2 regions of the Phyllobacterium ifriqiyense genome follow, and region 1 is predicted to be linked to the other one. Evidence: predicted binding sites of a transcription regulator. Region 1 holds the regulator's gene; the other holds the start of a gene.
The links. Region 1 encodes PhoB, which activates phosphate uptake and scavenging genes when phosphate is short. Its sites were predicted from a motif close to TGTCATNNANCTGTCAT; they were not measured.
Positions count from the first base shown of each region.

Region 1 (5,445 bases):
GCACTTGTATCCAATCTTGTCGCGCGGGCACTTGCCGGTGATAATTTCGTTATCGACATTGGCGAGTTCGGCACCGTTGTTCCCGCCGACTATGTCCCGGCGCTTCTCCTCGGCTTGCTTTGTGCCGGTGCTGGTATCGCGCTGATGAAGGGCGTCGCTTTCGTTGAAGAACTCGCCCGCAAAAGCTTCATCCCATTCTGGATGCGACCCGTCCTTGGCGGTGCGGTTGTCGGCGGACTGGCCTTGATTTCCCCGCAGGTGCTGTCGGGAGGTCATGGCGCGCTGCATCTCAATCTGGATTACACAGGGCCTATTGCCGGCATTATCGGTATTATCTTGCTGAAAGCGCTTGCGTCCGCCATTTCCATCGGTTCGGGTTTTCGCGGGGGCCTGTTCTTCGGCTCACTTTTCCTAGGTGCACTCCTTGGCAAGCTCTTTGCTTTTTCCGCACCCTATGTCTTTGCCCACGCAACCCTGACGCCGGTGACCTATGCGGTTGTCGGCATGAGCGCTCTGGCAGTCTCGGTGATCGGTGGCCCTTTGACTATGACCTTCCTCGCATTGGAAATCACAGGGGACTTTCCGATAACGGTTCTCGTGCTTGCCGCTGTCATTGCGGCATCCATTACAGTCCGGAATACATTCGGCTACTCCTTTGCCACATGGCGCTTTCACTTGCGGGGTGAAAGCATCCGTAGCGCCCACGATGTGGGTTGGATTCGCAATCTGACAGTGGCCAAGCTGATGCGTACAGATGTGCGCACGGCTTCCGACAAGATGAGGATCAGCGAATTCCGTCAGGAGTTTCCGCTCGGCTCAACGCAGCGTGTCATCATTGTCAGCGATGAGAATAAATATGTCGGCATCATAATCGTTGCGGAAGCGCATTCAGGCATCACGGAGACAACCGATGAAGCGCAACCTATTGGCCCATTGATCAAATATCAGGGTGAGTATCTACAACCGCAAATGAATGCGCGACAGGCCGTACGCCTGTTCGACAATGCCGAAGCCGAAGCTTTGGCCGTCGTTAATGACATTGTGGAACTGAAGGTCGTCGGGCTTTTGAGCGAAAGCCACACGCTGCGGCGATACAGTGAAGAGCTCGACCGGCAACGCCGACACGTGTCCGGCGAAATCTGATCGCTCATCATATTCGCAAATTTTAACCCCATTTTAACCACGGTTTGTTGCAATGCGTAACATTGTGTTACTGTAATTGGAATCAAACCGGGGCAATCTCTTGCAATCAGGCACCAAGTCAGTTGGGAAATCATCTCCCGTCAACGGAAACTCCGCATTGGCATCAATGTGCAGCTTCTGGGGACTGCTTAGGGCGTACTGGACCTCCGAGCGCTGGGTTGAAGCCTGGACGCTGACAATCGCCATTGCGCTTTTGACCGCCGCAGCCAGCAAGGCCAGCGTCTGGATGGCGATGGCGTCGGGCGAGTTGATCAACTCGCTGGTCGATATACACGACCCTTTTGTCGTTAATCCGCTCAATGTGATCCTCGCAAATGCCGGTATTCTCGTTGCAATTGTTGCAGTCAAGGAAATTGGCTTCATCGGTGTCCGTCATCTCCTTTCGACAACCTTGCATCGTAAATGGCGCGGCTGGCTCAATGGCCGCTTCGGTGAGGCGCTGCTTGATGAACAGCACACACATTATCATTTGCAGCAGGGAAGTTCGGCGGAGCAGACTCCCGACAATATCGACCAGCGCATTCAGGAATCCATCAAGGGAATGACCGGCGGCGCCATTGGCCTGGCCATGGGCGTGCTGGGCGTCACAATGTCCATTCTTTTCGTGGGCCAGAAACTCATTGAACTTTCAACGCCAATACCCGGCCTTGATTTTCTTGGAGATTATGGCAGTGCCACGCTGGCCTTTACGGCCATTGCGCTCTACGTGCCGGTCAGCACATGGATTGCTATGCGTATTGGCCGCGCTCTTGAAAAACTCACCCTCGCCATGCAGCAATCCGAAGGCAGTTACAGAAGTGAGCTGACCACATTGTTGCGCCGCAGCTTTCAGGTTGCCGCTGCCAATGGCGAGACTGTTCAAAAGTCGTTAAATGACAAGCTCTACAGAAGCGTCGACAATAATTGGGGGCGTTTCAATGTGTTCGATGCCTGCTATATGTCGTTCACCTCGATCTACAATTTCTTTTCCGCCCGTATTGTCGCCTATATACCCGGTCTTCTGCCCTATATGGGTAATACCATCAGCTTCAAGAACTATATTACCGGTTCCGAGCTTGTTGGTTCGATGATCAATGAATGCTCCTGGTTTATCCATGTCATGCCCGCAATTGCCAATTTGAAGGCAAATGCACGGCGCGTTACCGAATTGGCCCAAGCGGTCGAGCGTGTCAGCCAGCCCTCGGAATATTATCGGTCCACAGGTGTCAGCGAGTTCAAATTTGCCACACAGCATGAAGCCTTTGGCGTCTCGGTGCGGGGACTTGAATTGATGCATCGCGACAGCGAGGCCAAAGCTTTTCTCACACTTGGAAATATGCGGTTGCGCAAGGGCCAATGGGCTTACATCAAGGGTGATTCCGGTAGTGGAAAAACCTGTTTGCTCAAAGCAATGAACGGGCTTTGGGGCTATGGCCGTGGTGAAATCTTTTACCCGAAAGATGCGGCAACAATGTATGCGGCGCAGGAGGTCAAACTTCCCGGCGTGTCGCTGAAACAGCTCGTATGCCTCCCAATGGATGAAAGCCGTTTTGGCGATTCCTCCGTTGCGGCCGCCCTGCACCGCGCCGGCATGGGCGACTTTATTGAAAACCTTGGTGAAGAATGCCGCGATGGCACGTCTTGGGACCAGCTCCTGTCGGGTGGCCAGAAGCAGAAACTGGTGCTTGCGCGCATATTGCTGCACAAGCCTGCGGTTTTGTTTCTTGATGAAGCAACCGGCGCGCTGGACCCGGACTCCAAGATCGCCTTCCATCAGGCCATCAAGGATCATTGTGCCGGAACCACCGTTATCAGCGTGATGCATGAGATCGAAGCGCCACGCTCGGTTTCCGGCGAAAACTTCTATACGCATATTTTGGAGATCAATGGCGGCACAGCTATCCAACGGCCACTTCTGGAGACATTGGTCGAGCCAGATCCGCTACCAACAACAAACTTCCCGCTGATTGCCGCCGAATAGCCCTTTTCGGAACACCGCGCTTTTTGTCCGGTAGAAGCAGTTCTGTTTAAATGAGACTACCGGTCATTTGCGCAAGCCATCTCTAGCGCAAATTGGCTCATATAACGCCGATTCTGTTCCCGGCCGAGACAGAAATTCGATAAAGAAAAACGCGCTTTAATCCTATCCGAAGGAATAGCCTGCACCGCGCACGGTCCGGATCGGATCAAGCGATCTGCCAATATTGATTGCCTTGCGCAAACGGCCAACATGCACGTCAACCGTGCGGTCATCGACGTAAATATCCGCGCCCCATACATTGTCCAGGAGCTGTCCGCGCGAGAACACCCGGCCTGGAGACTGCATCAGGAATTCCAGCAGGCGGAATTCTGTCGGTCCGAGCTTGAGTTCACGCTCTTTGCGGAAAACCCTGTGCTGTTCGCGGTCAAGTTTCAGATCTCCAAAGCTCAACACATGCGACAAGAGACTTGGATTGACCCGGCGTAGCATGGACTTGATGCGTGCCAGCAATTCCGGTGTCGAGAACGGCTTGACCATGTAATCATCCGCACCGGTTGAAAGACCGCGAACACGCTCGCTTTCTTCACCGCGCGCGGTCAACATGATGATCGGCAGGATTTCTGTCTCGCGCCGAGCACGCAGGCGGCGGCAAAGTTCAATACCGGAAAGGCCTGGAAGCATCCAATCGAGGATCAGCAGATCCGGCACCTTTTCGCGCAAGGCGATTTCGGCTTCGTCACCACGGCTGATGGTTTCGACAATATAGCCTTCTGCCTCCAGATTATAACGCAGGAGAACACTGAGGGCATCTTCGTCTTCAACGACTGTGATTCTGGGAGCTATAGGCATGGTCTGCTTCCGGCAATTATGGCGTTACTGGCTCGTCAAGAATAACGGTATGCGACTGATCTTCCTTCGGGCGTTCCGCCGGAAGCTGTGTTCCCGTTACAATGTAATAGACCGTCTCGGCGATATTGGTGGCATGGTCACCGATGCGCTCAATATTCTTGGCGCAGAACAAAAGATGCGTGCAAGCGGATATATTGCGCGGATCTTCCATCATATAGGTCAGGAGTTCGCGGAACAGCGACGTGTAAAGCGCATCAATCTCATCATCGCGTTCACGGACGATATTGACCTGTGCCACCGAGCGTGTCGCATAAGCGTCGAGAACATCCTTAAGTTGTGTCAATGCCAGTTCTGCGATGGTCTGCAGGCCGCGATAGACAGAGAGCGTCTGGCGCGTATCGTTGACAGCTACGACACGCTTGGCAATGTTCTTGCCAAGATCGCCGATACGCTCAAGATCGGATGAAATGCGGATCGTGCCGATTACTTCGCGCAAGTCGATCGCCATTGGCTGGCGCTTGCCGATGATGGTGATCGCCTTTTCGTCAATCTCGCGCTGACCGGCGTCGAGGATAAGGTCATCAGAGATCACGCGCTGGGCAAGCGCATTGTCCGAATTGACCATGGCCGACACAGCCTGTTCGACCATGCGCTCCGCATGTCCGCCCATCTCTGCAATCTTGTGCGTCAGAAACTTCAGTTCATCGTCATAAGAGCGGACGGTGTGTTGTGCTGTGTCAGTCATTGTCTAACCCTCTTCCCGTGAGATCAACCGAAACGTCCGGTAATGTAGTCCTGCGTGCGCTTTTCGGTAGGGCTGGTAAACATCATTTCAGTGTCACCGACTTCAACAATATTTCCAAGATGGAACATTGCCGTGCGTTGCGACACGCGTGCCGCCTGCTGCATTGAGTGTGTGACGATGACGATCGTGTAGTTCTGGCGCAATTCGTCGATCAGTTCTTCAACCTTTGCCGTCGCGATAGGATCAAGCGCCGAGCAAGGCTCGTCCATCAAAATCACTTCCGGGCTGACCGCAATGGCGCGCGCGATGCAAAGACGCTGCTGCTGTCCGCCGGAAAGACCGGTGCCAGATTCATGCAGACGGTCTTTCACTTCCGCAAACAGGCCTGCACGCTGCAGGCTTTTTTCCACGATTTCGTCGAGATGACTCTTGCTTTTGACAAGACCATGAATGCGCGGGCCATAGGCAACATTTTCGAAGATCGACTTCGGAAATGGATTTGGCTTCTGGAATACCATGCCGATACGGGCGCGCAACTGAACCACGTCGATCTTGGGATCATAGATATCGCGCTCATCAAGCGTGATATTGCCCGTGACCCTGCAGATCGAAATCGTATCATTCATGCGGTTCAGGCAACGCAGGAAAGTCGACTTGCCGCAACCCGATGGTCCGATAAGCGCGGTGA
Region 1 covers NZ_JAUSZT010000003.1:743,299-748,743, forward strand. Annotated here, with positions in the region: gene QFZ34_RS11165 (chloride channel protein) at 1-1,143, shown strand, start outside; gene QFZ34_RS11170 (ABC transporter ATP-binding protein/permease) at 1,310-3,163, shown strand; gene phoB (phosphate regulon transcriptional regulator PhoB) at 3,326-4,012, opposite strand; gene phoU (phosphate signaling complex protein PhoU) at 4,029-4,757, opposite strand; gene pstB (phosphate ABC transporter ATP-binding protein PstB) at 4,781-5,445, opposite strand, start outside.

Region 2 (5,445 bases), 1.3 Mb from region 1:
TTCAGATGTATTCTGATGTTGTCATGGGGCTGGATCATTCAGTTTTTGAAGAGATACTCGAGGATGCCAAGGCCAATTTGGGCCACGATGTCGACACTGCGCTGACTGCCGACGATTGGAAAAATGTCGTTGCGCAGTACAAGGCCAAGATCGAGGAAGAGCTGGAAGAGCCTTTTCCTCAAGACCCTGAACAGCAGCTTTGGGGCGCTATTGGCGCGGTCTTTTCAAGCTGGATGAATGCGCGGGCCGTCACCTACCGGCGTTTGCATAACATACCTGAAAGCTGGGGTACGGCTGTCAGCGTCCAAGCCATGGTATTTGGCAATATGGGCGATAAATCCGCTACTGGCGTAGCCTTCACGCGCAATCCGTCTACGGGCGAAAAGAAGCTCTACGGCGAATTCCTGGTTAATGCACAGGGCGAAGATGTCGTGGCAGGTATCCGCACCCCGCAAAATATTACCGAGGAAGCACGCATCGCTGCGGGTTCTGACAAACCTTCTCTGGAAAAGATCATGCCGGCAGCATTTGCCGAATTCTGCGCTGTTTCGGACAAGCTTGAGAAACACTACACGGACATGCAAGACCTTGAATTTACTATTGAAAATGGTAAATTGTGGATGTTGCAGACGCGATCCGGCAAGCGCACCGCCAAGGCTGCGCTGAAGATTGCAGTTGAGATGGCGGATGAGGGTTTGATATCCCGCGATGAGGCTGTTTTGCGCATTGAGCCTGCATCTTTGGATCAATTGCTGCACCCGACAATCGACCCGAAGGCTAAGCGCGAAGTTATCGGAACGGGTCTTCCCGCATCGCCTGGCGCGGCTACTGGTGAGATTGTCTTCTCGTCGGAAGATGCGGAACAATTGAAGTCAGAGGGCCGCAAGGCCATTTTGGTCCGTATTGAAACCAGCCCTGAAGACATTCACGGCATGCATGCTGCAGAAGCAATTCTGACCACACGCGGCGGCATGACAAGTCATGCTGCCGTGGTGGCGCGCGGCATGGGGAAACCCTGCGTTTCAGGCGCTGGGGCGCTTCGTGTTGACTATCGAAACGAGACACTGCTCGCTATGGGCGTTACCCTCAAAAAGGGCGATATCATTACGATTGACGGGGGAATCGGTCAGGTTTTGAAGGGCGCTGTGCCAATGCTTCAACCTGAATTGTCGGGCGATTTTGGCAAGATCATGGAATGGGCAGATGGTGCTCGCCGCATGAAAGTGCGCGCCAATGCCGAAACTCCCAATGATGCCCGTACGGCGCGTTCCTTTGGCGCCGAGGGGATCGGCCTATGCCGAACGGAGCATATGTTCTTTGAAGGCGAGCGCATTATTGCCATGCGCGAAATGATTTTGGCAGAAAGCGAGAAGGGCCGACGCGCTGCTCTGGATAAGCTGCTGCCAATGCAACGCGCTGATTTCATTGAGTTATTTGAAATTATGCACGGCCTGCCCGTAACGATTCGCCTGCTTGATCCACCACTTCACGAGTTCCTGCCGAAGACAGACGAGGAAATCGCCGAAGTCGCGGCAGCCATGAAGATCAGCTCCGACAAATTACGGGAGCGAACAGAATCCTTACATGAATTCAATCCCATGCTGGGACATCGCGGTTGCCGTTTGGCAATTTCCTACCCGGAAATTGCCGAGATGCAATCCCGCGCCATATTCGAAGCGGCGGTGGAAGCTGCCAAATTGACTGGCGCACCGGTCGAGCTGGAAATCATGGTGCCGCTCGTCGGTCTTCGAGCTGAATTGGATTTTGTGAAAGCGCGGATCGATGCGGTTGCGGCGGATGTGATGAAGGAGACTGAAATCAAGATCAGTTACCTTGTGGGTACGATGATCGAACTGCCACGAGCCGCGATCCGTGCCAATTCAATTGCGGAGGCTGCCGAGTTTTTCTCGTTTGGAACCAATGACTTGACCCAGACGACGTTCGGAATATCCCGCGATGATGCATCTTCGTTCCTGATGACTTACCAGCTCAAGGGTATCATTGAGCAGGACCCATTTGTGTCGATTGACGTGGATGGCGTAGGCGAACTGGTGAAGCTGGCCGCGGAAAAAGGCAGGGCAACCCGGCCAAACATAAAACTTGGAATTTGCGGGGAGCACGGCGGCGATCCGGCATCGATCCATTTTTGCGATCAGGTAGGACTGGACTATGTTTCCTGTTCACCGTTCCGGGTGCCGATTGCCCGGCTTGCCGCGGCGCAGGCATCAGCAAAAACCAAAGGAAAATAAAGGCTTATTGCCATAATTCCGCTTAGTTCCAAGTGCTGTTCGCCGCAGGTTCTCTCGTCTTGCGGCAATATATCATGCGTTTTATCACCACAGTTCTAGTCACATGTTCCATCGCGCTCGCAGCAACTGCTGCCAATGCGGGGAACCATCCGCATTTTGTCGAGCCACAACTTTACATTGCAAAGGGCGGAGCTGCGGCGCCGCAGGTCGCGCTCACTCTTGACGCCTGTTCAGGCCAGACTGATCAGAGAATTCTCAGCTTTTTGGTGGAGAACAAGATCGCTGCAACGATTTTCGTTACTGGCCGATGGTTGAAGCGCAATGCTGCTTCGGTGGCAATCATGAAGGCGCATCCAGAACTTTTTGAATTGGAAAATCATGGGCTTAACCATGTTCCGGCCATCGATAACCAGCCTTTGATGTTTGGATTGAAGACCGCCGGATCATTGCCCGCGATACGATCTGAGATTGAAGGTGGTGTAAATGCGATGCAGATCGCCACCGCCGGAAAGCCTGTCTGGTACCGCGACGCGACTGCTCGCTATAGCGACGATGCAGTGAAACTCATTCATGAAATGGGGTACCGGGTTGCAGGATATTCGCTCAATGCCGACATGGGGGCATCCTTGCTTGCGGGCCAAGTGGAGCAGCGGATTTCCGCCGCAAAAGACGGCGATGTCATCATCGCCCATATCAATCAGCCGAGTCGGGCGGCAGGGGCCGGGGTGGTAAAAGGCATATTGGCACTGAAGCAAAAAGGCTTCCGTTTCGTTCGGCTGAACGATGTGATTGAAAGTGAGAAGCCAGGCACTCCAAATGCTTGATTGCAACTTAACGCAATCAAATTGCAATTCGAAGTAGAGAATTTTGGGGAAGAATCGGCGATTCTTCGGCAAGTTTCATCAATTTTGCGGTGATCCGGTTCCTGAATCCGTTCTCCATCAGAATTTTTGCCCGTTTCATCACAATATCGGGGTTACTCCTCCAAACTTCACGATGCGTGCTCTCCTTCATCAGGATGTCATGAAACCATAAAATCACGGACACATAGAGCACCTAAGCGTTGCTGGACACTTTTACTTCAAACTTGATGGTGATGCTCCATGCGCTCAATTTCCGCTGCTCTGTTTCTTACCACCGCCATGATGGCATTGCCGGCCTTGGCGGCTGAACAGGAGTTTCCCGCCAAACTCGTTTCCCATGCGATCCTTCCTGCCAACACAATGGTGAAGGCACCGGAAAACGCGCCGGAACATCTGACTCATGCAGGCAAGTTTACAACCGCTGATCGCAAGCGCGCTGTGGAACTCGGAACAGTGCCGGGCAAGGATGGGGTAAGGCTGACCGGCTTGTCATTACCCTTTGATGGACAACCTTTGCAGGGCTTCTCCGGCATCAAGGCGATTGGCGATGGAACATATTGGTCATTGTCGGATAATGGCTTTGGAACGAAGCTGAATTCGGTCGATGCAATGTTGATGCTGCACCATCTGGCGTTTGATTGGGACAAGGGAACAGTCGAGCGCAAGCAGACGATTTTCCTGACTGACCCAGACAAGAAAGTGCCTTTCCCCATTGTCATGGAGGCCAGCGACACACGCTACCTGACGGGCAGCGATCTCGATATTGAATCCATCCAGCCGGTTGCCGATGGTTTCTGGCTGGGCGAAGAGTTCGGCCCATATTTGATCAAGGTAACAATGGATGGCAAGGTTACGGATGTCGTCGCGACCAAGGTTGGCGACAAGGATGTTCGCTCGCCGGATAATCCTGCAATCACGCTACCAGCCAATCCGACGCTCAAAAATCCGGCTTTTAATCTGAAACGCTCCGGCGGTTATGAAGGCTTGGCGCAATCAAAAGACGGCACCAAATTATATGCACTGCTTGAAGGTCCGCTTTTCGGGGACGACGGCGCTGTTGAGAAGGTTGATGACCAGCCCGCATTACGGGTAATTGAATTCGATATTTCGTCCAAAAACTGGACGGGCCGCAGCTGGCTTTATCCCCTTTCTGCAGGTGGCGAGGCCATTGGCGATTTCAACATGATCGATGCGACAACGGCGCTGGTAATCGAGCGTGACAATGGCGCGGGAACTGCCGCGAAGGCTTGCGCTGACCCCAAGGCGCCAACGCCCGATTGCTTTGACAAACCATCCAAGCACAAGCGCATCTACAAGATCGAAATGAGCGACGCGAATGTGGATAAGGCGGTGCGCAAGATCGGATATATCGATTTGCTAAAAATCGCTGATCCCGACAACAAGAAACGTCAAGGCGGCGGCGAAGGCTTCTACGATATGCCTTTTGTCACCATTGAAAATGTCGATATTGTAGACGATAGCCACATCATCGTCGGCAATGACAATAATCTGCCATTCTCCGCAGGCCGCGCGGTCGACAAGGCGGATGACAATGAATTCGTCATTCTGGAAGTCGGCGACCTGCTGAAAGCGAAGTAATAGATATTGCTGCTGGGGATTGGTCGCGAGATTTAAGCGATCAATCCTCCAGCGCAACGCTTTGCAAAGTCTACTCCGCTTTTCTGCTGATCAAAGCGCCCGCAGGCAAGATTTCCAGACTGCGCCGGTCCATTTGTGCCAGCACTTCGCCAAAACCAAAGCGCGCTTGCCATCCAAGAGCGCGTTCAGCCTGGCTGGAATCATATATGCGATCAATGGAGTTCGGAAGGCTCCAACCTCGCTGCTCGAATGCGTCGGCAAGATCTGGCGCGCGCAATCTGATCTGGGAAGCTGCGTCAATCGCCAGTGCTTGACAGTCCTGCTTTGTAAAAGGCGTTGCCGCCGAGATAATGTAGCGTTGAAAATTTGCTCCGCCATTTGTCAGCGCGGCCAAATGGGCGTCAGCCACGTCGCGAATATCAATGCCGCGATGCAGCCTGTATGTAGCCATTACATCGCCCGGTTCCGGAAAGGAGCGGGACATGCGCAGAACCCTCACGGCCAATTCGCTAGAGGTCATGTTTTCCAGAAAGCACTCGGCCTCAAGTTTTGTTCGGTGATAAATGCTTTTCGGCACTGGCGGCGTATTTTCGTCGATCCATGTGCAGGAACCGCGGGAGACGGCATATCCGTACAGGGCTGTTGTGCTGGTGAAGACCAGGCGTTTGACATCAGCAGCAATCACCGCCTTCGCGACAAGACGGGTTCCTTCAACATTGATACGCTGAAATTCC
Region 2 covers NZ_JAUSZT010000003.1:2,000,703-2,006,147, forward strand. Annotated here, with positions in the region: gene ppdK (pyruvate, phosphate dikinase) at 1-2,249, shown strand, start outside; gene QFZ34_RS17360 (polysaccharide deacetylase family protein) at 2,324-3,073, shown strand; gene QFZ34_RS17365 (esterase-like activity of phytase family protein) at 3,353-4,711, shown strand; gene QFZ34_RS17370 (NAD-dependent epimerase/dehydratase family protein) at 4,782-5,445, opposite strand, start outside.
Region 2: QFZ34_RS17365 (esterase-like activity of phytase family protein) is a predicted target of PhoB. The motif match lies at 3,269-3,285, and genes of this name have one in related genera.